Regions from separate parts of the Nonomuraea composti genome, predicted to be linked through region 3. Evidence: riboswitches for the same ligand, from Rfam matches in the RefSeq annotation. Region 3 holds a riboswitch; each other region holds the start of a gene.
The links. Region 3 has a riboswitch for cyclic di-AMP ahead of HCN51_RS43225 (C40 family peptidase). Riboswitches for the same ligand answer to the same signal wherever they lie in the genome.

Region 1: linked by a shared signal. The riboswitch ahead of HCN51_RS12065 (C40 family peptidase) and the one ahead of HCN51_RS43225 (C40 family peptidase) in region 3 are both predicted to bind cyclic di-AMP.
Region 2: linked by a shared signal. The riboswitch ahead of HCN51_RS54145 (coiled-coil domain-containing protein) and the one ahead of HCN51_RS43225 (C40 family peptidase) in region 3 are both predicted to bind cyclic di-AMP.
Region 4: linked by a shared signal. The riboswitch ahead of HCN51_RS36970 (glycoside hydrolase family 25 protein) and the one ahead of HCN51_RS43225 (C40 family peptidase) in region 3 are both predicted to bind cyclic di-AMP.

What each region holds. Positions count from the first base shown of each region.
Region 1 is NZ_JAATEP010000007.1:49,662-56,673, reverse strand. It holds gene HCN51_RS12085 (MFS transporter) at 1-39, opposite strand, end outside; gene HCN51_RS12080 (hypothetical protein) at 108-869, opposite strand; gene serA (phosphoglycerate dehydrogenase) at 1,200-2,789, shown strand; gene HCN51_RS12070 (SSI family serine proteinase inhibitor) at 3,329-3,736, shown strand; gene HCN51_RS12065 (C40 family peptidase) at 3,787-4,191, opposite strand; cyclic di-AMP (ydaO/yuaA leader) riboswitch at 4,399-4,544, opposite strand; gene HCN51_RS12060 (3-isopropylmalate dehydrogenase) at 4,643-5,680, shown strand; gene HCN51_RS12055 (branched-chain amino acid aminotransferase) at 5,913-7,010, shown strand.
Region 2 is NZ_JAATEP010000086.1:9,519-16,530, forward strand. It holds gene HCN51_RS54125 (ABC transporter ATP-binding protein) at 1-483, shown strand, start outside; gene HCN51_RS54130 (ABC transporter permease) at 480-1,529, shown strand; gene HCN51_RS54135 (S41 family peptidase) at 1,526-2,923, shown strand; gene HCN51_RS54140 (alpha/beta hydrolase family protein) at 2,941-4,086, shown strand; gene HCN51_RS54145 (coiled-coil domain-containing protein) at 4,083-5,039, opposite strand; cyclic di-AMP (ydaO/yuaA leader) riboswitch at 5,045-5,189, opposite strand; gene galT (galactose-1-phosphate uridylyltransferase) at 5,258-6,334, opposite strand; gene HCN51_RS54155 (DeoR/GlpR family DNA-binding transcription regulator) at 6,331-7,012, opposite strand, start outside.
Region 3 is NZ_JAATEP010000046.1:30,086-37,097, forward strand. It holds gene HCN51_RS43210 (winged helix-turn-helix transcriptional regulator) at 1-186, shown strand, start outside; gene HCN51_RS43215 (cytochrome P450) at 119-931, opposite strand; gene HCN51_RS43220 (LuxR C-terminal-related transcriptional regulator) at 1,435-1,647, shown strand; gene HCN51_RS43225 (C40 family peptidase) at 1,782-2,735, opposite strand; cyclic di-AMP (ydaO/yuaA leader) riboswitch at 2,835-2,986, opposite strand; gene HCN51_RS43230 (amino-acid N-acetyltransferase) at 3,253-3,834, shown strand; gene HCN51_RS62645 (RDD family protein) at 3,920-5,482, shown strand; gene HCN51_RS43240 (RDD family protein) at 5,595-6,083, shown strand; gene HCN51_RS43245 (histone-like nucleoid-structuring protein Lsr2) at 6,598-6,930, shown strand.
Region 4 is NZ_JAATEP010000033.1:102,139-109,150, reverse strand. It holds gene HCN51_RS36990 (NRAMP family divalent metal transporter) at 1-762, shown strand, start outside; gene HCN51_RS36985 (hypothetical protein) at 759-1,157, shown strand; gene HCN51_RS36980 (hypothetical protein) at 1,144-1,509, shown strand; gene HCN51_RS36975 (DUF4383 domain-containing protein) at 1,559-2,005, shown strand; cyclic di-AMP (ydaO/yuaA leader) riboswitch at 2,249-2,395, shown strand; gene HCN51_RS36970 (glycoside hydrolase family 25 protein) at 2,407-3,192, shown strand; gene HCN51_RS36965 (hypothetical protein) at 3,250-4,452, opposite strand; gene HCN51_RS36960 (dihydrofolate reductase family protein) at 4,568-5,146, shown strand; gene HCN51_RS36955 (Pr6Pr family membrane protein) at 5,360-6,076, shown strand; gene HCN51_RS36950 (hypothetical protein) at 6,577-7,012, opposite strand, start outside.

The DNA.
Region 1 (7,012 bases), on a different contig from region 3:
CTTGGGGACGGAGACCGTACCGGCCGCCGGTGTGATCATCCCCTCATTAGAACCGAGCGAGGGCTTGTTCGGTAGGGCCCAGTTTCCCGGGCCCTGCCTCCACGTGCCTAGTCGGAGACGTTCGCGCAGACCACGTGCGCGCCGATCTCGATCATGCGGCGCTCGCTGCGGGCGTCGGCCACCCTGGCCATGAGGATCGGCGCCCCCGAGGCGGCGAACTGCGGCAGCCGGGCGCGGACCAGCCGGTGCAGGTCGCGCACGACGTCCTCGGCGGCCGACATGTGCACCTTCACGTGCAGCATGATCCCGGTGGCGCCGGAGGCCGTGCCCGCCTCGGAGATCCAGACGTGGTGCACGAGCGGGAAGTCCATGAGCAGGTACGCGATCGCCTGGCGCAGCGCGGGCAGGATCGGGTGCGTGCACCGGCGGTAGCCCGGGTCCACCTGCTGCATCGGCCCCGACAGGTGCGGCCGGGGCGCGGGCACCCAGGGCAGCGCGGGGGCCTGCGGGCTCGGCGGGGCGACCTGGGCCAGCGCGGCGCCCCGCGACACGGTGGCCATCGCGCCCGTGGCGTAGGCGGCCGGGACGGCCCCCGACAGGACGGGCGTGGGCCCCGTGCGCGTCGTGGTCATGAAGTGCTGGAGATCGTCGATGGGCACGGCGGCCGCGGCCGGCCCGGCCGCGTCGATCACGATCTCGCGCACGCCGGTGACGCGCTGGATGTCCAGGATGGTGTCGGCGTCGCAGGCCGACAGGGAATGGCTGCCGCGGTGTCTGGCATAGGTCGCGGGGCTGGTGTATCCGAGCAGGACCCGGTCACCGGCCTGTGTCGTCCCCAGGACGACGGAACGATCTGGTCGCACTGCCACCAGGACTCCACCGTCGGCAAGAGCGCCCAGCAGGCGATGGGGCGTGCCATGCTGTGCGAGCACGTCGGCAAGCGCAGGATTCCCGATGCTCATATGACGAACCATAGGTAGTCGGCCACGGCTTATCAGGCTAATGGCGAATAAATCTCCCGATCAAGACAAAGATTAGCCCGGAGTGGATGAGTTTGGCGCGGGACGGGTAGGCCCGGATCCGTCTCACATGCTGACCCCTCGTGAATACGTTCACAAGCTGCGGATACACTCTGTGGGACCGCCGGGGGGTTCCGTGGACGGTGACCCCCCTCCGCCGTGCCTTAAGGATGCACAGACGTGAACAAGCCCGTCGTTCTGGTCGCAGAGGAGCTGTCCGAGGCTGGCCTCGCCGTACTCGGTGCTGATTTCGAGGTCCGCCACACCGACGGCGCCGACCGTTCCCAGTTCCTGCCCGCTCTCGCCGACGTGGACGCGCTCATCGTGCGCTCCGCCACCCAGGTCGACGCCGAGGCCATCGCCGCGGCGCCCAAGCTGCGCGTCGTCGCCCGCGCGGGCGTCGGTCTCGACAACGTCGACGTCGAGGCGGCCACCAAGGCCGGCGTCATGGTCGTCAACGCCCCGACCTCCAACATCACCAGCGCCGCCGAGCAGACGATCGCGCTCATCCTGGCCAGCGCGCGCAACACGGCCCAGGCCCACGCCGCGCTGAAGAACGGCGAGTGGAAGCGCTCGAAGTACACCGGTGTCGAGCTCGACGAGAAGGTCGTCGGCATCCTCGGTCTCGGCAAGATCGGCCAGCTCGTGGCGCAGCGGCTGCAGCCGTTCGGCGTCGAGCTGATCGCCTACGACCCCTACCTGCCGCCGGCCCGCGCCGCGCAGATGGGCGTCAAGCTGCTCAGCCTCGAAGAGGTGCTCAAGCAGGCCGACTTCCTCACCGTGCACCTGCCCAAGTCCAAGGAGACGATCGGGCTCATCGGCGACAAGGAGCTGCACCAGGTCAAGCCGAGCGTGCGGATCATCAACGTCGCGCGCGGCGGCATCGTCGACGAGGGCGCGCTCTACTCCGCGATCAAGGAGGGCCGGGTCGCCGGGGCGGGCCTCGACGTGTTCGCCAAGGAGCCCTGCACCGACAGCCCGCTGTTCGAGCTCGACCAGGTCGTCGTCACGCCGCACCTCGGCGCCTCCACCCACGAGGCCCAGGAGAAGGCCGGCACCCAGGTCGCGCGCAGCGTGAAGCTGGCGCTGGCGGGCGAGTTCGTGCCCGATGCGGTCAACGTCCAGGGCGGGGCCGTGGCCGAGGACGTCAAGCCGGGCCTGCCGCTGGCCGAGAAGCTCGGCCGCGTCTTCACCGCGCTGGCCGGCGAGGTGGCCACCAAGCTCGACGTCGAGGTGCGCGGCGAGATCGCCGCCCAGGACGTGCGGGTGATCGAGCTGGCCGCGCTCAAGGGCGTCTTCGCCGACGTGGTCGAGGAGCAGGTCACCTACGTCAACGCGCCGCTGCTGGCCAAGGACCGCGGCATCACCGTCGAGCTGATCACCAGCTCCGAGAGCCCCGACTGGCGCAACGTCGTGACCGTGCGCGGCGTGCTCGCTGACGGCCGCACCGTCTCGGTCTCCGGCACGCTGTCCGGCCCGCGCCAGATCACCAAGATCGTCGAGGTCAACGGCTACGAGATGGAGATCGAGCCGACGGCCCACCTGTGCTTCTTCACCTACGCCGACCGTCCCGGCATCGTCGGCGTGGTGGGCAGGCTCCTGGGCGAGCACAGCATCAACATCGCCTCGATGCAGGTGGCCCGTGACGCCAAGGGCGGCAAGGCGCTCATCGCGCTGACCGTCGACTCCGCCATCCCCGCCGACGTCGTGGAGCAGATCGGGGCCGAGATCGGCGCCGAGAGCGGCCGCTCGGTGGACCTGGAGGACTGACTTCGCACCTGCTCGTGAAGGGCCGTCACCCGTCCGGGTGGCGGCCTTTTCTGTCTCAGCATGCAAGATACTAGGACTTCCGAGCAGATCCTCGGGTACTGTGGCTGCTAATGCGCCAGGTGCTCGTACTCATTGCCTGCCGCGGCGGGGCCTGTTAGGGCAGGTCGACGACCCGCCGCGGCGAGCGGTGTTGCGTCGGCCAGTAAGTCCCATCCGCCCGGTCCGTGACCCGGACCGCGAGATCAGGCCCGGTCGGGTTCGCGACCGGGATCCGGCTTCCCACTGGAACGCGTCCGCGAAATGAGCTGAGTGACATGTACGACATGTATGCCTGGAACCGTACGGAAGAGCAGCAGGACGAGGCCGCCGAGGCCCTGCAGACCGCGCTGGACCGGCGCGACAACGGCGGCGCCCCCCAGCATCCGAACCACTAGAGCCTCTTGGCGGTGCGCTCGACGGGGTGACGAAGACCTCCCCTTGTAGATACGGAGAGTATTGATAACTTCACTCTACGTATCCGTTCAAGAGGAGGTCCCCCCATGCGTGCGTCTGCTTCCGCTTCGCTGAGCATGATCCGGCGTGCCGCCACCGTCGCCCTGCCCGCCCTGGCCGCGGCGGCGCTGATCGCCGCTCCGGCCCAGGCGCAGGAGTCCTACCTGCGCATCACCACCTACCACGGTGGCAGCACCGCGCAGTGGTTCCTCACCTGCGGCCCCGACGGCGGGGTCCACCCCGAGCCGGGAGCCGCGTGCGACCGGCTGGAAGAGCTCGGCGGCGACCTCGACCGGATCCGGTTCCGCCCCGGCGTGGCCTGCCCGAGGATCTTCGATCCGGTGCACGTCGAGATCCGCGGTGACTACCTGGGCGAGCCGGTGGACTTCACCGACGACTACCCCAACCCGTGCTTCGTGGAGCGGCTGGCCGCGCCGATCGTGCCGGCCGTCTGAGGCGGGCGGGCGGCCCCGCGGGGGGAAGGCGGGGCCGCCCGCGCTTCGGCTCAGAGCGTGGCGGTCAGTGAGGCGGGCACCGGCTCACGGCGCTGTTCGCGCAGCTCCGCCCACTGGCGCACCCCCTTCGGGTCCGGCCGCACCGCGCCGACGAACGCCTGCCTGCGCCAGCTCGACAGCTTCTCCTCCTTCACGACGTCGCCCGAGTGCGGCGCGTGCACCATGTAGCCGGGCTTCGAGATCATCCCGACGTGGCCCAGGCCGCTGAAGAACACCAGGTCACCGGGCTTGAGCCGGTCCCAGTCGATCTTCCTGTCGAACGCCCCGTACTGTTCGCGGGCGGTGCGGGGCAGCTCGATCCCCGCCTTCTCGTACGCCCGGAGCATGAGCCCCGAGCAGTCGTAGCCCCGGTCGCTGGTCCCGCCCCAGACGTACGGGATGCCGCGCTTGTCCATCGCGAACTCGAGGGCGACCTTCCAGGCGGGCCTGGGCGCCTGGGCCAGGGTGATGCGCCGGATCTCGGCGCCGGTGAGGGTGGTGGCGTCCGCGTCGATGGCGGACCCGGTGGGTGATCCTGTGGCGGCCTGTGCGGAGGGGGTGTTGGTCAGGATGAGCCCGGCGGAGGCTGCCGCCGCCAGGGTGATGCCGATGCGAGACAGGGGACTGTCCTTCCATGCGGCCGACCGGGTTAGCTGACGGGCTCGGGCCTGGAAGACAGCCCTACGGCGCGGCGCGCCGATTCGCCCCTGGGGGGAAGGTGGGTCCCCGGCTCCACGCAGCGGCTGCGTGGATTAGGCCCGACGGACTCTAACGAAACGGCCAAAAGGTCGCAAACCCCTCAAACCGGACGTCCGACCACTGAGATGGTGTGTTCGTCAGACGAGACGAGCCGGTATGGTTGCCGTCATGGAGTCGCGTAACATCCGCCTGGCCGTCATCCCTGGGGATGGCATCGGCACCGAGGTCGTCGCCGAAGGGCTCAAGGTCCTTGAGGCAGTAGGCACGAAGATCGAGCCCACCCACTACGACCTGGGCGCCGCACGCTATCACCGTACCGGCGAGACGCTGCCCGACGCGGTGCTCGACGAGCTGCGCGGCTACGACGCGATCCTGCTCGGCGCGATCGGCGACCCCAGCGTGCCGCCCGGCATCCTCGAGCGCGACCTGCTGCTGCGCCTGCGCTTCGCCTTCGACCACTACGTCAACCTGCGGCCGGTCAAGCTGTTCCCCGGCGTCGCCACGCCGCTGGCCGGCACGCCGACCGAGAACATCGACATGGTCGTCGTGCGTGAGGGCACCGAGGGCCTCTACGCCGGCACCGGCGGCGTCATGCGCCGCGGCACGCCGCACGAGATCGCCACGCAGGAGTCGCTCAACACCGCCCACGGCGTCGAGCGCGTGGTGCGTTACGCGTTCGAGAAGGCCAAGGCGCGCCCGCGCAGGAAGCTGACACTCGTCCACAAGACGAACGTGCTCACCTTCGCCGGCGACCTGTGGCAGCGCACGGTCAACCGCGTGGCCGAGGAGTACCCCGAGGTCAGCACCGACTACTGCCACATCGACGCGGCCTCGATGTTCTTCGTGACCCAGCCCGAGCGCTTCGACGTGGTCGTCACCGACAACCTGTTCGGCGACATCATCACCGACCTCGGCGCGGCCATCGCCGGCGGCATCGGCCTGGCGGCCAGCGGCAACATCAACCCTGAGGGCGCGGCGCCCAGCATGTTCGAGCCGGTGCACGGCAGCGCCCCCGACATCGCCGGCCAGGGCAAGGCCGACCCCACCGCCACCATCCTGTCGGTCTCCATGCTCCTCGACCACCTCGGCCTGCACGACGAGGCGGCCCGGGTCGAGCGGGCGGTCGCCGCCGACATCGCCGAGCGCGGCGCGGGCCGTAGTACCCAGCAGATCGGTGACGACATCACCGCGCGAGTATCCGGCTAGGACCGCCTAGCCCCGTACGTACGCGCCTGGCGGTCCGAGGAGGACTGCCGGGCGCGTTTTCGTGTACCCGGACCACGGCGGCAATCCGGGCTGACCACCCCATCAGCCGCTTGCCATCCCATATAGCGAGACAATAGGAAGTACGGACAGCCCCGACGGGTGTGACAGCCTCCCGGAGGGGTGACCGGATTCCGGTAGATTTCGGTAGACCGTAGAGAGAAGGACCGACGTCATGACCATCGCTCAGAAGCTCAGCTTCGACGTGCAGCTATCCGACCACGCTCGCACCGCGGCCGAGCGGGAGCAGGTACTGGCGAACCCGGGATTCGGGCAGACGTTCACCGATCACATGATCTCGATCGACTACACCGACGGCCAGGGCTGGCACGACGCCCGGCTCATGCCGTACGGGCCGCTCTCGCTCGACCCCGCCACCTCGGTCTTCCACTACGCGCAGGAGCTGTTCGAGGGCCTGAAGGCCTACCGGCAGATCAGCGGCTCGATCGTCACCTTCCGCCCCTACGCCAACGCCGCCCGCTTCAACCGCTCGGCCGCCCGCATGGCCATGCCGGAGCTGCCGGAGGAGACGTTCGTCGAGTCGCTGGAGCTGCTCGTCGAGCACGACAAGGAGTGGGTGCCCACCACCGAGGGGCACAGCCTCTACCTGCGCCCCTTCATGATCGCCACGCAGGCGGGGCTCGGGGTCAACTACCCGTCGAAGACGTACAAGTACATGGTCATCGCCTCGCCGGCGGCCTCGTACTTCACCGGCGGCATCAAGCCCGTCTCGGTCTGGCTGTCCACCGAGTACACGCGTGCCGCCCCCGGCGGCACCGGCTTCGCCAAGTGCGGCGGCAACTACGCCGCGGCGTTCGTCGCGCAGCGGCAGGCCGTGGAGAACGGCTGCGACCAGGTGGTGTGGCTGGACGCCCACGAGCACCGCTACGTCGAGGAGATGGGCGGGATGAACCTGTTCTTCGTCTTCGGCGACAAGCTCGTCACCCCCGCGCTCACCGGCACGCTGCTGCCCGGCATCACCCGCGAGTCGATCCTGGAGCTGGCCGGCGACCTGGGCCTGGAGACCGAGGAGCGGCTCATCACCGTCGACGAGTGGCAGGAGGCCAGCGCGTCCGGCGACCTCACCGAGGTGTTCGCGTGCGGCACGGCGGCCGTGGTGACGCCGGTCGGCACGGTCAAGGGCGCCGACCGCTCGTGGACCGTCGCCGACGGCACGCCGGGCCCGGTGACGATGCGGGTGCGCGAGGAGCTGGTCGGCATCCAGTACGGCGCCCGCCCCGACACCCACAACTGGATCCACAAGATCGGCTGACC
Region 2 (7,012 bases), on a different contig from region 3:
CTGTCGGGCGGCCAGCGCGCCCAGCTCGCGCTCACGCTCGGCCTGGCCAAGCGGCCCGACCTGCTCATCCTGGACGAGCCGGTCGCCTCGCTGGACCCGCTGGCCCGCCGCGAGTTCCTGCAAGGGCTCATGGAGGCCACCGCCGAGCACCGGCTGAGCGTGGTGCTCTCCTCCCACCTGGTCTCCGACCTCGAACGCACCTGCGACTACCTGATCGTGCTCGTCGAGTCGCGCGTCCAGGTCATCGGACGCACGGAGGACCTGCTGGCCGGCCACCATCGCCTCACCGGCCCGCGCCATGACCCCGCCGCCCCGCTCCTGGACGGGCAGGTCGTCTCCGCCCGGCACACCGAGCGGCAGAGCACCTTCGTCGTCCACGGCGACCTGCCCGGCCTCGGCCCCGCCTGGACCGCGAGCCCGCTCGGCCTGGAGGACCTCGTCCTGGCCTACATGGACCACTCCCGCCTGGAGGCGCAGCGATGATCTGGCTGACCTGGCGGCAGTTCCGCGGCGCCGCCGTGCTGACGGCGACCCTGCTCGTGCTGCTCGCCGCCGTGCTGCTCACGACCGGCTCGCGGCTGGCGAACGACTACGCGACCGGCATCGCCTCCTGCACGCGGGGCGAGGAGTGCGTGGGCTTCTACGACCGCTTCTTCGGCGAGTACGAGCTCCCGTTCCTGGCCAGCACGCTCGTCGTGCTGATCCTGCCCGCCCTCGTGGGGCTCTTCTGGGGAGCGCCGCTGATCACCCGCGAGCTGGAGTCGGGCACGCACCTGCTGGTGTGGAACCAGAGCATCACCAGGACCCGCTGGCTGGCGATCAAGCTCGGGTTCACGGGCCTGGTCGCCACGGCCGCCGCCGGGGTGAGCGGCCTGGCCGTCACCTGGTGGTCGGGGCCGCTGGACCAGTCGGCGCCGGAGGGGTTCGCGCTGATGGACCCGCTGGTGTTCGGCGCGCGCGGGATCGCCCCCCTGGGGTACGCGGCCTTCGCCTTCGCGCTCGGCGTCACCGTGGGCATGCTGGTGCGCCGCACCCTGCCCGCCATGGCCCTCACCCTGGCCGCCTTCGCGGCCGTCCAGGTCGCCGTGCCGCTGCTGGTCAGGCCGCACCTGCTGCCTCCGGTCACGGCCTCCTTCGAGATCGGCAAGGGGAACGTGGACGGGCTGAGCATGAGCCGCGACGGCGTCTTCTCGGTGATCCTGACGTCGGCGATCCCCGGGCACACGGGCTCGTGGGTCCTGTCCAGCGCGCTCGTCGACTCGTCGGGGCGGACGGTCGCGCCCGCCGGCGAGCACGCGCCCATCCCGGTCTCCACCACGTCGGGGCCCTGCGCGCTGTCGGGCGCCGGGCCGCAGGGCGGGGAGGCGTGCATGGTGGAGATCAACCGGCTCGGCTACCGGCAGCGGGCGACGTACCAGCCGCTGGAGCGTTTCTGGCCGCTGCAGTGGATCGAGACCGGCATCTACGCGCTGCTCACCCTCGGCCTGACCTGGTTGTCCTTCTGGTGGATCAGGAGGCGCCCGTCATGAGGGCCAAGACCGTCGCGGCCGGGCTCGCCCTGCTCCTGGCGGCGGCCTGCTCGCCGCCCGCCCCGCCGCGCGGCCAGGCGGGCAGCGCGGCCGGTACGGCCTGCGCGCGGCCCCAGGCGGCCCCCGGAGCGGAGACGCCGACCACGATCGACGTCATCGAGCAGGCGTACTTCTGCGTCCTCACCCACTACTACGGCGCCGCCACGCTCGACGCCCGCGCGTTGCTGACGGCCGGGTTCGCCGCTCTGACGCGAGAGCTCAACCGTGACGGGCGCGACCTGCCGGACGCCGTCATGCCGGCGCTGACCGGCGACAGGAAGGCCGACTGGGCCGCGTTCGAGACCGTCTACCGCAAGCTCGCCGACCAGGTGCCCGGCCTGCGCGACAAGCTGGCCGTGGTCACCCTCGAGGCGATGGTGACCGCCCTCGGCGACAACCACGCGCGCTGGGCGCACGACGTCGAGCGGCCCCCCGACTACTACGACGGCGACGGTTACGGCCTGGGGCTGGAGGCGAACGCCGACGGCCCGGAGAGCCCGGCCCTGCCGCCCCTGTTCGTCACCGCCGTGCAGGGCGGCGCGGCCCGGGCCGCCGGGGTGCGGCCCGGCGACGTCATCGAGTCGATCAACGGTTCCGCGCCCTTCATCGACGGCGTGACCAGTCCCGCGATCGCCGCCCTCTACCCCCGCTATCCGGAGGCCCGCCCGGTCCGGCTGCGGCTGCTGCGGGAGAGCACCGGCCGCCGCTGGACGGTCACCCTCGAACCCGGCCTCTACCAGCGGGATCTCGCCGCCTTGCAGGTGGTCCGGTCGAGGCTGGAGGGCGACGTCGCCTACGTGCGGGTGCGCGGGTTCGGGCCGGACGCGGCGAAGCGGGCGCTCGGCGCGATCGCCAGGCTGCGCAGGGGCCGGACGCTCACCGGCGTCGTGCTGGACCTGCGCGGCAACGGCGGCGGCAGCCCCACTGAGGCGGTCCGGCTGCTGAGCGCGTTCGTCCACGGCAAGGTCACCGGCTACCAGTGCGCGGCGGACGGCACGTGCGAGTCCTTCCGCACCGACGACACCGTGGAGCTGGTGAACCTGCCCCTGGCCGTGCTCATCGACGGCGGGTGCGCCTCGGCGTGCGAGCACGTCGGCTCGGCCGTCAAGGACCTGCGGATCGGCACCCTGGTCGGCACCAGGACGGCGGGGGTGATCTCGGGGCCGGCGGAACCGCACCTGCTCGGCAACAACACCGTGCTGAGCTTCCCCGCCCGCCACCACCTCGGCCCCGCCCGCGAGGTGGTCGACAGGATCGGCGTGCCGCCCGACCACTACGTGCCCCTGACCTCGCGAGACGCCGCCGCCGGGCGCGACCCCGCGCTGCGGCGGGCCCTGACCCTGCTGCGCAAGTGAGAGGAACCGATCGCCCCATGAGACCGATCGCGGTGGCGCTCGCCGGCCTGGCCGTCCTCGCCGCCTCCTCCTGTACGGCGCCCGCCCCGCCCAGGGCCGCCGCCGTGTCACCCCCGCCGTCCGGCCCCGCCACCCTGCCCGCGCCCACCGGCCCGCACCCCGTCGGCACCACCGTCCTGCACCTGAAGGACGCCTCCCGTCCCGATCCCTGGAACCTCGACGCCAAGGTCAGACAGCTGAAGGTGACCCTCTGGTACCCGACGGGGCGCAAGGACGGGCGGCGGGCGGCGTACATGACGGCCGAGGAGTCCGAGCTGCTCATGAGAGGCGGCAGGATCGCGAGCGCGCCGTACGACACGCTGAGCAGGACGCGGACGAACGCCGTGGTGGACGCCGAGCCCGCCGGGCGGAAGCTTCCCCTGGTGGTGCTCTCGCCCGGGTTCACCAAGCCGGTCAGCGCCCTCACGTCCCTGGCGGAGGACCTGGCCAGCCGGGGGTACGTCGTGGCCGGGATCGACCACCCGTACGAGAGCTACGCCACGACCCTGGAAGACGGCACCATCGCCGAGTGCCTGGCCTGCGACAGCGACGCGGACCCCGGGTTCGGCGCGGTCGTCGCCGCCGGGCGGGCGGCGGACGTCTCGTTCGTGCTCGACCGGTTGCCGTCGGCGTGGGCCGGCTCGAAGGTGATCGACCGCTCCAGGATCGCGATGGCCGGCCAGTCGATCGGCGGGGCCGCCGCGGTGGCGGCCATGGTGAAGGACGCGCGGATCCGCGCCGGGATCGACATGGACGGCAGCACGTACGCGAGGATCCCGAAGCGCGGTTTCACCAGGCCGTTCCTGTTCCTCGGCGGGCCGGAGCACGTCCCCGGCGGCCGGGACCCGTCGTGGGAGCGCGACTGGGATCTGCTGGCCGGGTGGAAGCGGTGGATCGTGGTGAAAGGGGCGGACCACCAGGCGTTCACCGACGGGCCGCTGCTGGCCGGCGCGCTCGGCCTCACGCCCGCGTACGGCGCCCTGACCGGGCCGCGCGCGGCCGAGCTGACCCGCACGTACGTGGCGGCCTTCCTCGACCTGCACCTCAAAGCGCAGCGACGGCCCGTGCTGGACGAGCCGTCGCCGCGTCACCCGGAGGTGCGGATCGTTCGGGCCGGGGGCTAGTTCATCGAGATGTGCACGTGGTCGTAGTGGTTCTCGGTGATGCTGCCCCGGTCGGACATCGCCCGCCAGCCCGAGCCCTGGTTGATGCGCTGCTTCCAGATCACGTACTTGACGCCCAGCTTGTCCTTGTTCTGCAGCGCCCAGGCGGCGATGCGGTCGCCGAGCGCCTGGTTGGCGGCGGTCGGCATCGAGCCGCCCGAGCTCATCATGAAGTCGCAGGCCCGCCCGAGCGGGTGCTCGCCGCTGGAGCCCGAGCGGAAGCAGCCGACCGCGAACGGCAGCGCGAAGTTCTTCTCCACCTGGGCCTTCATCAGCCGCGTGCGGGAGGTGATGTTGTCGGGGCCCGAGGGCAGCTCGGGGGCCCAGGAGCCGTCGGAGTTGCGGCCCGTGCCGAAGGGGACGAGGTCCTCCAGCTTGTCCTTGATGTCGTCGATGACGTCCTCGGCCTCGTCGCGCTGCTTGTCGACCTCGGCGGCGTCCGCCTTGATCTTGTCCGTGAGCGCGGCGGCCTCCTCGCTGGCCTTCTTCTTGTCGTCGCGGGCCTTGGCGACGGTGGCGACGAGGGCCTGCTGCTCGGCGGTGAGCTGTTCGAGCAGGGCGGCGGTGTCGGCGTCCGTGGGGAGCAGGAAGCCGGGCAGCGCGGAGGGGTCGCCGTTCTGGTAGCGCAGGCGGGCGATGTCGGCGACGCGCTGCTCCGCCTCGGCCAGCGTCCGCTCGGCGGCGGCGGCCCTGGCCGCGGCGGCCTTGGCGGCGTCCTCGGCCTTGGCCAGCTCGACGCGCTTGAGGTTGTACTTCTCGATGAGCTTGTCGACCTTGCTGTTGAGCTGCTTGAGCTGGGCGCGCAGCTCGGCTTCGGTCGGTTTGGGCGCCGCCGAGGCGGGGGCCGCCGAGAAGGCGACGGCGGTGGCGGTGATGAGTCCGATGGCAAGAATCGCGGGGGACGAAGCCGCCACGTGGATGTTCCTCTCCCTCTGCCGGCCGGGTTAGCTGACGGGTTCGGGCAAGGGAGGTGCGATTCCCTACCGCCGTAGCGGATTCACCCCAGGTGCGGTTTGGGTCCCCGGCTCCCGGGCGAGGCGCCCGGGATTAGGCGTGCTACGGCCGTTACGGCCGGTGCATATGGGGATATTAGTGGTAGATCACGAGTCATGCGACCTTAAGTAGAAATCTATTAGTGATCTATCTGTGATCGAATCAGCCGCGCCGCCTCCTCCGGCAGCACGTCGTTCACGAACGCCCCCATTGCCGACTCCGAGCCCGCCAGGTACTTGAGCTTGTTCGCCGCCCGCCTGATGCTGAACAGCTCCAGATGCAGGTAGCCCAGCTCCCTGTCGACCCGCACCGGCGCCTGGTGCCAGGCCGCGATGTACGGCATCACCACGCCGAACAACCCGTCGAACGCCCGCAGCACCGAGGTGTAGAGCGGCGCGAACGCCGCCCGCTCCGCCTCCGTCAGCGCCGCCAGGTCCGGCACCTGCCGGTGCGGATACACGTGCACCTCGAACGGCCAGCGCGCGGCGGCCGGCACGAACGCCGTCCACAGCTCGTTGGCGGCCACCACCCGCACCCCGGCCTCCCGCTCGGCGGCCAGCACGTCGGCGAACAGGTTCCCCTTCGTGTACCGCCGCGCGGCGCCGAGCTGCAGCTTCGTCCTGGGCGTGACGTACGGGTAGGCGTAGATCTGCCCGTGCGGATGCGCGAGCGTGATGCCGATCTCCGCCCCCCGGTTCTCGAAGCAGAACACCTGCTCCACGCCCTCGATCTGGGACAGCTCCGCCGTGCGGTCGGCCCACGCCTCCATGACCAGCTCCACCTGGGAGTCGGACAGCTTGGAGAAGGAGGAGTCGTGGTCGGAGGTGAAGCACACCACCTCGCACCTGCCCGCCGCCGGACGCACCTCGCTCAGCCCGCCCGGATCCTCATAAGTGCCGAAATTGGTGGAGAAGGACGGGAAACGGTTCTCGAACACCACCACGTCGTAGTCATAGGACGGGATCTCCGACGAGCGCGTCTCCGACGACGGGCACAGCGGGCACTCGGCCGTGCCGCCGGTCGGCAGGAACGTACGCGTCTGCCGGTGCCCGGCGATCGCGATCCACTCCTCCGTCAGCGGGTCGTAACGCAGCTCCGAGGCCACCGGGCGCGGCTCCAGGGCCCGCCGGTCGATCGCGCTCCGGTCGGCGTCGTCACACCGGTCGAAGTAGATCAGCTCCCGGCCGTCGGCCAGATGGGTGATGGTGCGCTTCAAGAGGAGGCCTCCGCGATGATCAGTTCGCCGGCCCGTTCGGCCAGCTCGGTGCGTGCGTCCTGCGGCAGCCCCGCGTCGCTGATGACCACGTCGGCCTCGCTCAGCTCGGCGATGGTGCTGATGCCGACGGTGTTCCACTTCGTGTGGTCGGCCGGGACGACCAGCCGGGTCGCGGCCGCCACCAGCTCCCTGTCGGTCTCGGACTCCAGCAGGTTGGGCGTGGTGAACCCGGCGCGCACGCTCATGCCGTGCACGCCCAGGAAGAGCGTGTCCACGTGCAGGCGGCGGATCGCGGCCACGGCGACCGGGCCCACCAGGGCGTCGGACGGCGTGCGTACGCCGCCGGTCAGCACGACCGTGCGGTCGGCGCGCGGGTTGCGGTGGAAGACGTCGGCGACCGGGATCGAATTGGTGATCACGGTCAGCTCGGGCACGCCGATCAGGTGACGGGCCAGCGCCCACGTGGTGGTGCCCGCCGACAGCGCCACGGCCGTGCCGGGGCGGACGAGCGTGGCCGCGTGCCGCGCGATGGCCTCCTTCTCCGGCTGCTGGCGGGCGGACTTGGCGGTGAAGCCCGGCTCCTCCGTGGAGCCCGGGCCGAGCGCGGTCGCGCCGCCGTGCACCTTCTCCAGCAGCCCGCGCTCGGCCAGCACCTCGAGGTCGCGGCGGATGGTCATG
Region 3 (7,012 bases):
CTGCGCGTCCTGGAGCGCGACGGCCTGGTCTCGCGCACGATCACGCCCAGCGTTCCGGTCCGCGTCGACTACGAGCTCACCCCGCTCGGCCAGAGCCTCATGCCGCTGGTGTCCGCGATCAAGAGCTGGGCGCAGGAGCACATCGAGGACGTGGAGGCGGCCAGACGGCGCTACGACGCCGCCTAGCCCCTGCCTGAGAGGCGTACCGGCAGGGCGGCCAGCCCGCGCGGCACGACGTTCTCCTTGTACGGCGGCGCCGGCCCGGCGAGGCGGTCGGGCTCCGGAAGATCGCCGGGTGGCGATCGGCCGCGCCTATCACCGCAATCACGAGCGTGCCCTCCGGTACGGGCGTGCCGGCCGGCGACACGTCCTCCAGCGCGACCCTGGAGGTGGGCTGCACCGGCGGGTCGTAGCGGGGCACCTCCTCCACCACCTGCCGGGGCCGCCGCGCCGCCTCGGGCAGCAGCCCGTGCCTGAGCAGGGGCAGGACGCCGTTGGCGACGAGGTTCACGGTCGTCTCGTGGCCGGCGACGAGCAGCAGCACGCAAGTGGCGAGCAGCTCCGGCTCGGTCGGTTTCCGCACCCGCGTCAGCTCGCTCAGGAGGTCGTCGCCGGGCCGCTTCCGACGCCTCGCGGCGAGGTCGCTGAAGTAGGCGCCGAACTCCCTTCTGGCCTGTCCGGTTTCCGATAAGAGGTCTTCTGTAAGCATCGGGTCAAGGCCGCGCGCCGGCTTCTCGCTCCAGGCGCGGAAGCGTTCACGGTCCTCTGCAGGCACCCCGAGCATCTCGCTGATCACCATGACAGGCAGCGGGTACGCCAGTGCGGACACGAGGTCGGCCTCCTCGGGCAGCGTGCGGATCAGCGACGCGGTGATCGCCTCGACGCGCGGGCGCAGCCGTTCGACCATGAGGGGCGTGAACGCCCTGCTCACCAGGGCGCGCAGTCTCGTGTGGTCGGGCGGGTCCAGCCAGAGGAACGACGCGGCGGGCTGACCTGCGCCTCCGCCGTTCCGCCCGGCTGGGCCGCGGCCGAAGCGCGGGTCGCGCAGCAGGGGCCGCGCAGAGCTCGTGAGAGGTGGCGACGAGCAGCCCCGCGCGCGTACGGAAGAAGGCGCCGCGCGCGCTCATCTCGCGATGGCGGGAGTAAGGATCACGCAGAAACTCCCGATCGAACGGATCAAAACCCAGGACGTCGGCCGCGCTCCAAACCTCGGGATTCGGAGCGCCGGAAGGCTCCACGAGATCGCTCATCGCGAGGTGATCGGTGCCGACATATCGCGAGTACGTCACATATATCGGATCATGTCAATAGCGCTCGTCAAGGGCGTAGATTGTTATGCTTGACGACCTTTCCAGGATGCGTTTACCGTCTGCGAGGAGCGACTTCGGGCCGGTCAAGAGGCCCAAGTTCAGCTGTTGGGGGGGAGGGCTCCCGATGGACGTGCTCACTGAAGGCGTTGAGCTGAGCCATGCGGACCTTGCGTTGCTGGCGGAGCTGGCCAAGGGGGTCACGGTAGACCGAGTGGGCAGACGGCTGGATATCAGCGGGCGCACAGTGCGCAGGAGACTACGTGGGATCTGTGACCGTATCGGCGTGGCCACGGCCATAGAGGCCGTGGCTTGGGCGGCCCGCCGCCAGTTGATCTAGCGGCGAGCGGTACGGGGGAGGGGCCGGCTGAAGGGATACCGATTCAGCCGGCGAGGCGTACCGCGCGATTCCCGATCACCCGGAGACGCGATACCGCGTTTCCGATCAGCCGGCGATGCGAGGCGCTTTCCCGGTCAGTCGGCGATGCGGACCGCGCCGGCGAACGGCCTGTTGGCGATCGAGGCGATCCGTACCACGTCACCGGTCTGCGGGGCGTGCACCATCATGCCGCCGCCGAGGTAGATGCCCACGTGGTGCAGGTCGCTGTAGAAGAAGACCAGGTCGCCGGGGCGCAGCTCCTCGCGGGAGATGTGCCTGCCCGCCGTCCACTGGCTGCCGGTGTAGTGCGGCAGGGAGATGCCGACCTTCTGGTAGGCCGCCATGACGAGGCCGGAGCAGTCGTAGGAGCCGGGGCCCTCGGCGCCCCACACGTACGGCTTGAGCTGCTGCGTGAGCGCCCACCGGGCGGCCTGGGCGGCCTTGCCGCTGCCGACGATCGGCAGGTTGACGCGCTGTGCCCGGGTGCCGGGCCGGCCGGCCTCGCCGAGCGCCCGCTTGAACAGGTTGCTCTCGACCTTGGTCACCAGCTTGGTGATCTTGTCGCGCTTGGTGTCGAGCTCGCTGACGATCTTCTGGACCTCGTCGATGCGCGCCTTGGCTCCGGCCCTGGCGCGCTCGGCGGCCTCCCTGGCCTGGGTGACCTGGTTGACCTCGGCGCCCTGCTGCTGCTCCAGCACGTCCATGGTGGCGGCGCGGTCGAGGAAGGAGTCGGGGTCGCCGGAGCCGGCGAAGGCCAGCAGGCGGTTGAGGCCGCCGGTCATGTAGGCGTTCTGGGCCAGCATCGCGACTTCCGCGCGCTTGGCGTCGAGATCGGCCTCGCTGGTCGCCAGCGTCTTCTGGGCGGCGTCGGCGGCCTTCTTGGCGGTCTTGAGCTTCTCCCGCTGGCCGTTGTACTCCTCGGTCAGCGTCTCGATCTCGTTGTGCATCTTCTCGACCTGCTTGGCCAGGTCTTGCAGCGAGGGCTTGGGGTCGGCGGACGCCGGGCCGACGGGAAGGGCGATCAGGAGCGCGGCCACTGTGATACTCACCACACCGCCGAGGCGCCGTGACAGCCCGGCCCTCTCCTGGGGGCGGGCGTGCCTGCCCGCCGTCCTGTGCCCGCCGTTGCGCGTGCCCTTCACCAACCAAGCTCCCTTCCTCGACGCCTACCGGGTTAGCTGACGGGTTCGGGCCGGAGCAGCCCTACCGAACGGACTCGGATTCACCCCGGGTGACGGCGATGGGGGTCGCCGCCGGTGGGTCCCCGGCTCCCCTCGCGGGGATTTGGCGTGTCCCGCGCGCGCGACACGCGGGGAACATCGTCGCTGGACACTAATGCACTCCGAGTTCGTGCTCAACCGGAACTGCCGAGTTCATAGAGGTTTCACAACCGAAGGGTCACAAGGTGATCTCGTGCCCGGCCGGGCAGAACGGGGTTTATGTCACGTTCGATGCCCCTTCTGCCGGATGTGGAGAGCGTGCTCATATGGCCACCGGATGTAACAGGATGGGCGGAGACGTGGGAGTTAAGGCTGAGCCGTAATGACATCTGTACTCTGGAGAGCCATGGAGCAGGTGGCCGAGCTGGCGACGTCCGAAACCGGGCCCGAGACCGCGGTGGTGGTCCGGCGTGCCCGCACGCCCGACGTCCGGGCGATCAGGCGGCTGGTCGACACCTACGCGGGCGCGGGTCCGCGGCTCCTGGAGAAAGCCACCGTGACCCTGTACGAGGACGTGCAGGAGTTCTGGGTGGCCGAGCGGGGCGGGCAGGTTGTCGGCTGTGGCGCGCTCCACGTGCTGTGGGAGGACCTCGCGGAGGTCCGCACCGTGGCCGTGGATCCGGCGTGCCGCGGCATGGGCGTCGGCCATCGGATCGTCTCGGCGCTGATACAGCACGCGAAGGATCTGGGTCTGCGACGTGTATTCTGTCTGACTTTTGAGGTCGACTTCTTCGCGAGGCACGGCTTTCGCCCGATTCAGGGCACGCCGGTCTCACCCGAGGTGTACGCCGAACTCCTGGCCTCGTACGACGAGGGCGTGGCTGAGTTCCTGGACCTGGAACACGTCAAACCGAACACCCTGGGCAACACCCGGATGCTGCTCCATCTGACATCGGGTGACGCGGACCTTGACCACTTGGAAAGGTGATTGTTGATACCTATGTCGATACGTTGGGCAGCACAGGCATGTGTCCTGACACGTGCCACATGCGCACTCGAAGCGAGGTGACACGGTGAGCACCGGACAGCCGCCGTATCCACAGGACGATTCCGGCGAGAATCCCCCGCCCGGCACCCCTTACGGGCAGCACAACCAGGGCCGCCACCCCGGCGAGCCCGACCCGGACGTGACTGTGGTCGGCTACCGGGCGGACGACGCCTACGGCCAGCAGCCCCAGTATGGCCAGCAGCAGGGCTACGGTCAGCAACAACCCCCGTACGGACAGCAGCAAGGCTACGGTCAGCAGGGCTACGGCCAGCAGCCCCAGTACGGCCAGCAGCACGGTTACGACCAGCAGCAGCAGTACGGCCAGCAGGGCTACGGTCAGCAGCAGCAGTCCCAGCCTGACTACGGTCAGCAGGGCTACGGCCAGCAGTCCGGTTACGGCCAGCAGCCGCAGTCGGGCCAGCAGCCCCAGTACGGGCAGCAGCAGGGCTATGGCCAGCAGCAGCAGTCCCAGCCCGGCTACGGCCAGCAGGGCTACGGTCAGCAGCAGCAGTCCCAGCCGGACTATGGCCAGCAGCAGTACGGCCAGCAGTCCGGTTACGGCCAGCAGCCGCAGTCGGGCCAGCAGCCCCAGTACGGGCAGCAGCAGGGTTACGGCCAGCAGCCCCAGTCGCAGCCCGGCTACGGCCAGCAGGCTCAGTACGGCCAGCAGCCGCAGTCCCAGCCGGACTACGGCCAGCAGGCTCAGTACGGCCAGCAGCCGCAATCGCAGCCGGACTACGGCCAGCAGGCCGCCTATGGCCAGCAGCCCCAGTCGCAGCCCGACTACGGCCAGCAGGGCCAGTACGGCCAGCAGGCCGCGTACGGTCAGCAGCAGCAGGGCTATGGCCAGCAGCCCGGCTACGACCAGCAGGGTTACGGTCAGCAGGGCTACGGTCAGCAGCAGCAGTCCCAGCCCGGTTACGCCCAGCCTGGCTACGGCCAGCAGCAGGGTTACGACCAATACGGTCAGCAGCAGGGCTACGGCCAGCAGCCGCAGCAGTACGGGCAGGGCGGCTACGCGCAGCCCGGTTACGGCCAGCAGTACGGCCAGCCGGTCGGCGTGCAGCCTCCGGGGGCGCCGGCGCCGCTGGCGGAGTGGTGGCAGCGCCTGGTGGCGAGGATCATCGACTTCGTCATCCTGTTCATCCTGAACCTCGTCATCGGCCTGGTCATCGGCCTGTTCGCCGTGGCCAGCTACTCGACCCTGGACGGAAGCAGCAGCGGGTTCCTCACGGTGACGGTGGCGTCGATCATCTCGTCGATCGTCGTGACAGCGCTGTGGGTGGCCTTCGACTTCTTCCTGCTGAAGGCCAAGGGCCAGACCGTCGGCAAGATGGTGATGGGCATCAAGGTCGTGCAGGTGGGCCAGCCGGTGCCGCCCGGCGGCCTGCCCACGGACGCGGCGCTGAAGCGGGCCGCGGTCACGTGGGGCGGGTGGATACTCAACGCCGTCCCGCTGGGCTTCATCTCCAGCCTGCTGGCGTGGGCCGTGGTGGCCGTGAACGGCGCCTCGCAGCTGTGGGACAAGCCGCTGCAGCAGACGTTCGCCGACAAGGTCGCGAAGACCGTGGTGGTGAAGATCAAGTAGTCTCTCGCGGACACGACATAGGGGCCGGCCTCGCCGGCCCCTATGTTTTGTGCGTGGACCTGTACCAGAATTAGTTAGCGACCCGAGCCCCCGACGACGCGAGGTGGGAGTTATGGCCGGGACGGCGCCGCGGACGGACGTGCTGCCTGCCGAATGGTGGGAACGCCTCGGTGCCCGGCTGATTGAGGCGCTCGTCTTCGGGGTCTTCTATTACATTCTGTTCATCGCGCTGTGGGCCGTCTTCCGGACTGTCGGGATGGCCGACGTCTTCGGCGGCCGGCTGCCGGGGGTCTTCGCGTGGCTGGGCGCGGGGGCGGCTTATGCGGGCTACGACTGGTGGGCGCTTTCCCGGCGGGGGCGCACGTTCGGTAAGGCGATCATGAGGATTCGGCTGGCGCCGGAGGGCCTGCCGCGCCGGGTTCTGCTCAAGCGGACGCTGGTCTATCCCGCCCCGGTGATGCTCATGGGCATTCCCGTCGTCAATCTGCTCGCGGGAATGCTGCTGTTCGGGGTGGGGCTGCTCATCCTGATGGACAAGCCGCTGGAGCGCGGCCCGCACGACCGGGCGGCGGGAACGCGGGTGGTAAAAGATCTTCCCTGAGGTGCGCGTACCTGGGGCTACGCCTTTTCGCAAAATTTTCGGTTGATCCGGTAAGGAGCCTGGAGAGACTGGCATTAGGCTATGGGGCGTCCGGGTTGCCGGATGTCGGCGCCCCTGGGACACGCAGGGCATCTGTGTGACGCTATGGTCAGGTACGGGCGGTTGCCGCCTGGGTGCCATGAGCGGGGCCGCGCTCCTCGTGGACACGCTCCCAGCGCTTAATGCGCCCCCGAAACCCCGCAAGCCGTGGAGGCGAGGACGAATGGAAGCCCTTACAGACGTATTGTCAGCGCTCATCCCCCCGGTCGTGGTGGGCGGCGCCTTCATCTTTGGCGTAGTGAAGTTGGTCCGGTCCGAGGCCCTGGGGGGCCGGCGAAACCGCGAGGATCAGCCCGAGAGCCAGAACTGATCGGTCAGTCAGCCGAATCCCCGTAGCGCTGAATTGTCTCAACGCCTTTCCGGGTATATGTTTGGGCAGGCGAATGAAACAATGCTCCGCGAAAGGATTGCGTACATGGCCAAGCAGATCCAGGAGATTCTCATCGATGACCTCGATGGGGGCGAGGCCAATGAGACGGTCAGCTTCGCTATTGACGGCTCCACCTATGAGATTGACCTCAGCGACCTTAACGCGAAGAAGCTGCGGGACGCTCTCACGCCTTTCGTGCAGCACGCGCGCAGGGCGGGCGCCGTATCACCGCGCCGGCGGGGCCGGGGCGGCAACCGTGCGATGAGCCGCGAGAAGAGCTCCGAGATCCGGCAGTGGGCCAAGGCTCACGGCCTGCCGGTCAGCGAGCGCGGCCGCATCGCCTCCACCGTCGTGGAGAAGTACGAAGCCGCCCACTAAGGGGCCGGCTCTCGACCATGCGCTTATGATGCTCGCCTCGGACCCCGGCGGCCGCCATAAGCGCATGATCGTTTCCGCGGCG
Region 4 (7,012 bases), on a different contig from region 3:
CAGCTCGGGCCCGACTGGGGGCAGCTCTGGCAGCAGGCCGCCCGGCCGGCGCCGCCCGAGGGCGAGGCCGTGCCGACGTACTTCTACTACGCGATCGCGCTGCTGGGCGGGGCCATGACGCCGTACGAGGTGTTCTTCTTCTCCTCCGGCGGCGTCGAGGAGAAGTGGACGCGCTCCGACCTGTCGGTCTCGCGGGCGAACGTGTTCATCGGCTTCCCGCTCGGCGGGCTGCTGTCGCTGGCCATCGCCGCGTGCGCGGCCACCGTGTTCCTGCCGGTGCACGTGCAGGTGGACTCGCTGGACCAGATGGTGCTGCCGGTCGCGCTGGGCGTCGGCCAGATCGGGCTGGCGCTGGTGATCCTCGGCGTGTTCGCGGCCACGTTCGGGGCGACGCTGGAGGTGGCGCTGTCGTCGGGCTACTGCCTGAGCCAGTATTTCGGCTGGCAGTGGGGCAAGTTCGTCCGGCCGCGCGAGGCGGCGCGGTTCCACGCCACCATCCTCGTGGTGATGATCGTGGCGACGGCCCTCATCCTGACGACCATCGACCCGATCATGGTGACCGAGTACTCGCTGGTGTTCTCGGCGGCGGCGCTGCCGCTGACGTACCTGCCGGTGCTGATGATCGCCAACGACCGGGACTACATGCAGGACAAGGTGAACGGCAGGCTCTCCAACTCGCTGGGGACGATATTCATGATCCTTCTTGTCGTGGTGTCGATCGCGGCGATCCCGCTCATGCTGGCCACGAAGGCGGGGCAATGAATGGCCACGCGGGGCGTGCCCGCGTGCTGCACGCGCAGCTCCACCTGCTGGACCGGCAGGTGGTGCACGACCACGACGGCCGGCTCGTGTGCAAGGTGGACGATCTGGAGCTGGCCTTCGACGACGAGGGCCGCCCGTACGTGACCGCCATCCTGATGGGGCCGCTGGCGCTCGGCCCTCGCGTCGGCGGCGTGCTGGGCCGGCTCATGGCTGGCGCCGCCCGCCTGTTCGGCGCCGGCGGCGAGCAGGCGCCGCCGCGCATCCCCATGGCGAACGTCAGCCACATCTCCAGCGCCGTGCACGTCGGCGGCGAGCTGGAGCGGCCCGCCCTCGAACGGTGGGTCCGCAGCCGCCTCATCGAGCCCATCCCCGGAGCCCGGCATGAGAATGAGTGAGCTCATCGCCCGTCCCGTCGTCGACAGCGCCGGCGAGCTCGTCGGGCAGGTCGCCGACGTGCGGCTGATCCAGGACGGGCCGCTGCTGCAGCAGGTCCAGAACGCCTTCCGCGTCGCCGGGCTGATCGTGGTCGCCCGGCACACCGGCCGGCTGTTCGGCTACGAGCGCGGCCCCGCCATCAAGGGCCCGTGGCTGATCAGGGCGCTGCTCGGCGTGCTGCACCGCGACACCCGGTACGTGACGTGGGAGCAGGTCGGCGGCATCGACGGCGAGCGGATCGTGCTGCGCGTGCCCGTGCGGGAGCTCGCCTCCGTCCGTGACCTGTACCAGGAGGGGCGGGCGGACGCCTGACTTCGTGCCTGGGGGTAGGAGGAGGGTTCCTTCTATCAAGGGAGGTCCGATGGACACCCCGCGTACTTCCGCCGCCCGCTCTCCCGTGCAGCTCGCCGCGCTCGTCGTCGGCGTGCTGTTCCTGCTGGTCGGCGTGCTCGGCTTCATCCCCGGCATCACGACCGGGTACGACGACCTGCAGTTCGCGGGTCACCACTCCGACGCGCACCTGCTCGGCGTCTTCCAGGTCTCGATCCTGCACAACATCGTGCACCTGCTGTTCGGCATCGCGGGTGTCCTGCTCGCCCGTACGTGGAGCGGGGCGCGCAACTTCCTCGTCGGCGGCGGGGTCATCTACCTGCTGCTGTGGATCTACGGGCTGCTCGTCGGCCATGACAGCCCGGCCAACTTCGTCCCGCTCAACAACGCCGACAACTGGCTGCACCTGGGGCTGGGCATCGTCATGATCGCCCTCGGCCTGGCTCTCAGCCGGCGCCGCGTCACCGCCCACCACTGAGGCCGATCGGGGGTAGGGCGGAAAAATCTACCCGGCCGCGGATCCCCGGCCGGGGCGGCGATGGAGACCTGTGCACGGCACGGGTCTCCTTTGCCGTATTTGCACCTTATTTGGGGTGATATGTACCTTCTGTAGGGCACGTGCTGACGCTCCGCGTCGAGCCGTCGCCCTCTGTCGACCGGGCACCGCTCTCGTAGCCACCGCTCTCGCAGGCACCGCTCTCGCAGGCGCCGCTCCGAGAACGACGCCCGGCCGCCGAATCCGCGCCACAGCGGAGCCGGGGACCCACCATTTCCGGGGTGAATCGGACGCCAGGCCCACGCCGCGCCCGTAGGGCACTTCCAAGCCCGAACCCGTCAGCTAACCCGGTAGGCGGCATGGAAGCAAGGAGTCATCACCTCATGCCCAAGCCCCAGCTTGCCGCAACCCTCAAGAACCAGCTCTCCGAGCGCTTCGGCCTGGCCGTCGGCGGCGCGATCCTGGCGGGCGCCGTCGCGCTGACCGGCGTGACCGGCACGGCCCTGGCCTCCCCCGCCGGCCCCGGTGCCGGCCCTGTCGCCGGCGCTGTCGTAGGCCACGCCGCCACCCACCAGCACGCCGGGCACGCGCTCTCCTACGGCCTGGACATCTCCAACTACGAGCCGCTCTACGACTGGAGCGCCAGCTCCGCCCAGTTCGGCATCGTCAAGGCCACCGAGGGCACCGCCTTCCGCGACGCGTCGTTCGCCCGGCACTGGCGCGAGCTGGGCGACAAGGGGATCGTCCGCGGGGCCTACCACTTCGGCCACCCCGGCAACGACCCCATCGCCGAGGCCGACCACTTCCTCGCCGTGGTGAACGCCCAGCCCGCCAAGCCCGGCGACCTGCTCGTCCTGGACCTGGAGACGACCGACGGCCGCTCCGTCGACCAGGTCAACGCCTGGGCCAAGGCGTGGCTGTCGCACGTCAAGGCCCGTACCGGGATCGCCCCGATGTTCTACAGCGGCTGGAACTTCGCCGACACCTACGGCAAGGGCCTGGCCGAATACCCGCTCTGGGTCGCCCACTACGGGCGGGCCAAGGGCGCCGTGACGCCGCCCGCCGACTGGAAGTCCTGGACGATCCACCAGTACACCGACTCGCCGATCGACCAGAACGTCTCCGCGCTGAGCCCGGACGAGCTGCGCGCCCTGGGCCGGCGCGCCTGACGCCCCTGGGCCCCGGCTCCTGGCCGGCAGCGGGGCCGGCGCCCCCGGCCCCCGGCCTCAGTCCTGCCAGTAGAACAGCAGGGCGCGCACGTTGATCGGGTCGCGGGTGCCGAACCAGTACACGCACAACCCGTCCACGGTGATCGCGCCGAGGTCGTCGTCGATCCACCGGAACCCGGCCGCTTCGAGCGGGGCCCGCACCTGCGTGGCCTCGTCCGAGCCGGTGACGAACCGCCCGAGCATGCTGACCAGGACCGTGCCGCCCGCGCACCTGATCACGTGGTACGTTCCGGTGCCCTGCCCGTAGTCCTCCCCGCAGTGCACGGGCGGCTCCGGGGACTGGCCCGCCCGCGCGAGCGCGTCCGACGCCCGCCGGAGCTGCCCTTCCACGTCCGTGGGCGGGGGCGGCTCGGTGATTAGGGCCTCCATCCGCCAGCGCGGGTCGGTGCGCACCTCGCACTCGGGGACGTACCGGTGCACGATCGCGGCGCGGATCTCCGCGTCCAGGCCCTGCACCTCGACGCGCGGCCGGCCCAGTGCCTCGTCGATGGCCCGGATCTCGTCGAGGTCGTCGGTGACGTCGTACAGGCCGAGCGCCGCCCACAGCGCCCCCTCCACGGTCGGCGCGTCCCGGGCGAACGCCCTCAACGCCTCGTCGTCCCACGTCAGCGAGTAAGCCTCGTAGGCGACGCCGACGTCGGGGTCGGCCAGCGCCGGCGTGATGTCCTCGCCGGCGCGGTGCCGCATGAGCACCCGGAACGCCCGGTCCTCCGGCCGGTCGCCGAGCAGGCGGTCGACCGCTGCCACGCCGTGCCGCTCCACCAGCGCGTCCAGCCCGGCCCTGCCCTTCGCCTTGTTGCGGTGCCACTGGTCGAACGCCAGCGTCGACAGCTCGGCCGCCGCCGTGAGGTCGCCCGCCTCGCCGCGCGCCTTCAGGATCGCCCCCCGCCACCTGAACGAGGTGTTGTTGCGCTGGTCGTCGTGCAGCAGCCACGGCAGCAGCTCCTCCCGGTGCCCGAGCACGGCGAGCAGCGCGAGGCGCACGTCGGTGGACTCGCGCGGATCCCGGATGCGCTCCAGCAACTCGGGCACCCGCGCCTCGGGGACGCGCCTGAACAGCGCCTCCGCACACCGCCGGCGCCGCCACCACGGGTTCCTGGGGTCGAGGACGTAACGGGCCAGCTCGTCGGGGTCGATCTCGCGCAGGGCGGCGGTGTCGGCGGGGCCGGCCTCCGGGATGGCCGAGGTGATGCGATCCACGCGCGGATGCTACCGGCCGGCGGCCTTTTCTGGATTTCTCCCGCCGAACGTGTCGAAGCGGCGCGGGCGGCTCCGACCTTCTCGTGAAGGTGACCCGGAGCGAAGGAGGCTCGTGATGAGCAAGGTAGTGCTGGACGTGTCGGTCTCCCTGGACGGTTTCACGGCGGGCCCGAACGTGCGGGCGGAGGAGCCCATGGGCGACGGCGGCGAGCGGCTGCACGAGTGGATGGGCGGCCAGGGCCCGGGCGGCGAGGCCGACCTGGAGGTCCGCCGGCAGGTCGACGCGGCGGTCGGGGCCACGGTCATCGGGCGGCGCACGTTCGACCTCGGCCTGCGCCCGTGGGGAGGCACGCCGTGGCCCGGCGTCCCCGGCTTCGTCGTCACCCACCGCACCCGGCAGGATCTCGTCGGCGACAACGGCGGCACGTTCGCCTTCGACGGCCTGGAGGCCGCGTTCCGGCGCGCCCGGGAGGCGGCCGGCGGCAAGGACGTCCTGGTGCTGGGCGCCGACGTCGCCCGGCAGGCGCTCAGGGCGGGCCTGCTCGACGAGTTGTGGCTGCACCTCGTGCCTGTGCTGCTGGGCGGGGGGACGCCGCTGTTCGGCGGGGAGCGGGCCGAGCTGGTCCAGGAGGGTACGCCGGTCGCGGGGAGCGCGTCGGTGACCCATCTGCGTTACCGGGTCGTGCGCGGTTAGAGGCGAGCGGCCGATGTGAGCGCCTGAGGCGAGCGCCCGAGGCGAACGACTGACCTGCGCGACTGACCTGCGCGACTGACCTGCGCGACTGACCTGCGCGACTGACCTGCGCGACTGACCTGCGCGGCTGACCTGCGCGGCTCCTGTGCGCGCGCAGCCTCACGATCGGATGATCCGGCCGTTCCCGGCGTTTCCGTGCGCTAGCGTGATCTTGTGGCGTTCACGGAGGGCCGGATGGCGGCGTGGCGGATCCTGCTGGTCGCGGCGACCGTCGCGGGCCTGGCGTGCCTGACGACGTCGATCGGCCGGCCGTGGGCCTACTTCACGGTGCAGAGCAACGTGCTGCTCGCGCTCTACTACGGCTGGCGGCTGGTCGCGGGACGCGGGAGGCCCGCCTCCGCCGACGTCAAGGGCGCCGTGACCTTGTACCTGGTGGCGACGTGCCTGGTCAACTACGTCTCCCGCGACCTGGCGAACCCGCTGGCGCTGCTCGACGGCGGCGGCGCGCGCGGCTGGGGCAACTTCCTGCTGCACTACGTGACTCCCGTGATGGCCCTGGCCGACTGGGCCGTCTTCGACCGCTCGCGCCGGGCCCGCTGGGCGGCGCCGTTCGCCTGGCTGGGCTTCCCGCTGCTGTACGGCGCGTTCGTGCTGCTCGCCGCCCCCAACCTGCCCCGCCGCTACGTCTACCCGTTCCTGAACGTGGAGCGGCTCGGCTGGCCGACGGTGGCGGGGGCGGCGGTCGGCGTGCTGGCCGCGTTCGTGGTGCTGGGTTACGCGCTGCTCGGCCTCCACCGGCTCACCGCCGGCCCACGGCTCCCCTGGCGCGGCGCCCGTACGACCACGCTCCCACCAGCAGCGCGCCGCCCAGCCCCGCGAAGGCCAGCCCGCCGAACAGGATCATCCACGCGATGTCCCCGCTGGTGGTGAACGGTGCCACCGGCGCGAACGGCGGGATCACCCCGGTCAGGCCGAGCGGCACCATGGCCAGCAGCACCACCCCGTACGCCCCCAGGCAGAGCCCCACCGCCCACGCCGGGATCAGCGGCAGCAGCGGCGGCACCCGCCGCCCGGCCAGCACGAGGGTCCACCGGGGGAACACCATCCCCCACCGGTGCACCAGCCCGAGCGCGAGGAACGCCCCGAGCAGCGCCATCAGCACCGTCAGATCGACGCCCACGGCCGCCAGTGCCCGGTAGAGGGCGCCCCCGTCGTTCTCGACGCCGTGCAGCCAGGCCCGCCCGCTCACGCCGAGGGCGTCCCCGCCCAGCGTCCACACCGTCTTCACCCCCGCCCACGGCACCAGCCCGCACAGCAGCAGCCAGACCGCCATCCGCACCCGTGGCGAAGCACCCATGCGTTCTCCCTCCCCGATCGCCTGCTCCAGGGTCGCGGCGACGGGACGGGGCCGCCTCCCCCGTACGGGGGAATCAGTCCCGCGCCGGCCGCAGCCCCGCGGACAGGGCGACCAGCACGGCCAGCATGGCGGCGAGGAGCGGGAGCCAGGCCAGCCTGGCCGGCAGCCAGGCGGAGGGGGTGGCGAGCGCGTTGAGCCCGGGGATGGGCCCCAGCCTGGTGGTGGCCAGGGCGACGATGACGGGCGCCGTCGGGTGCCAGAGGAAGACCGGCAGCGCCAGCCGTCCCATCAGCCGGGCCAGACGTCCGGGCGCGCTCCCGTCCGCCCCGTCGGTCGCGGGGGCGGGCGCGGGCCTGCCGGCGAGGATGAGGAGGTACGCGGTCACGTACGGCAGCGGCTCCAGCACCACGCCCAGGACCTGGAGGATCACGTCGCGCGAGTAACCGTTCGCCAGCAGGACCAGGAGCCCGACCGCCCACGCCACCAGGAACGTCACCACCGGCCGCGGC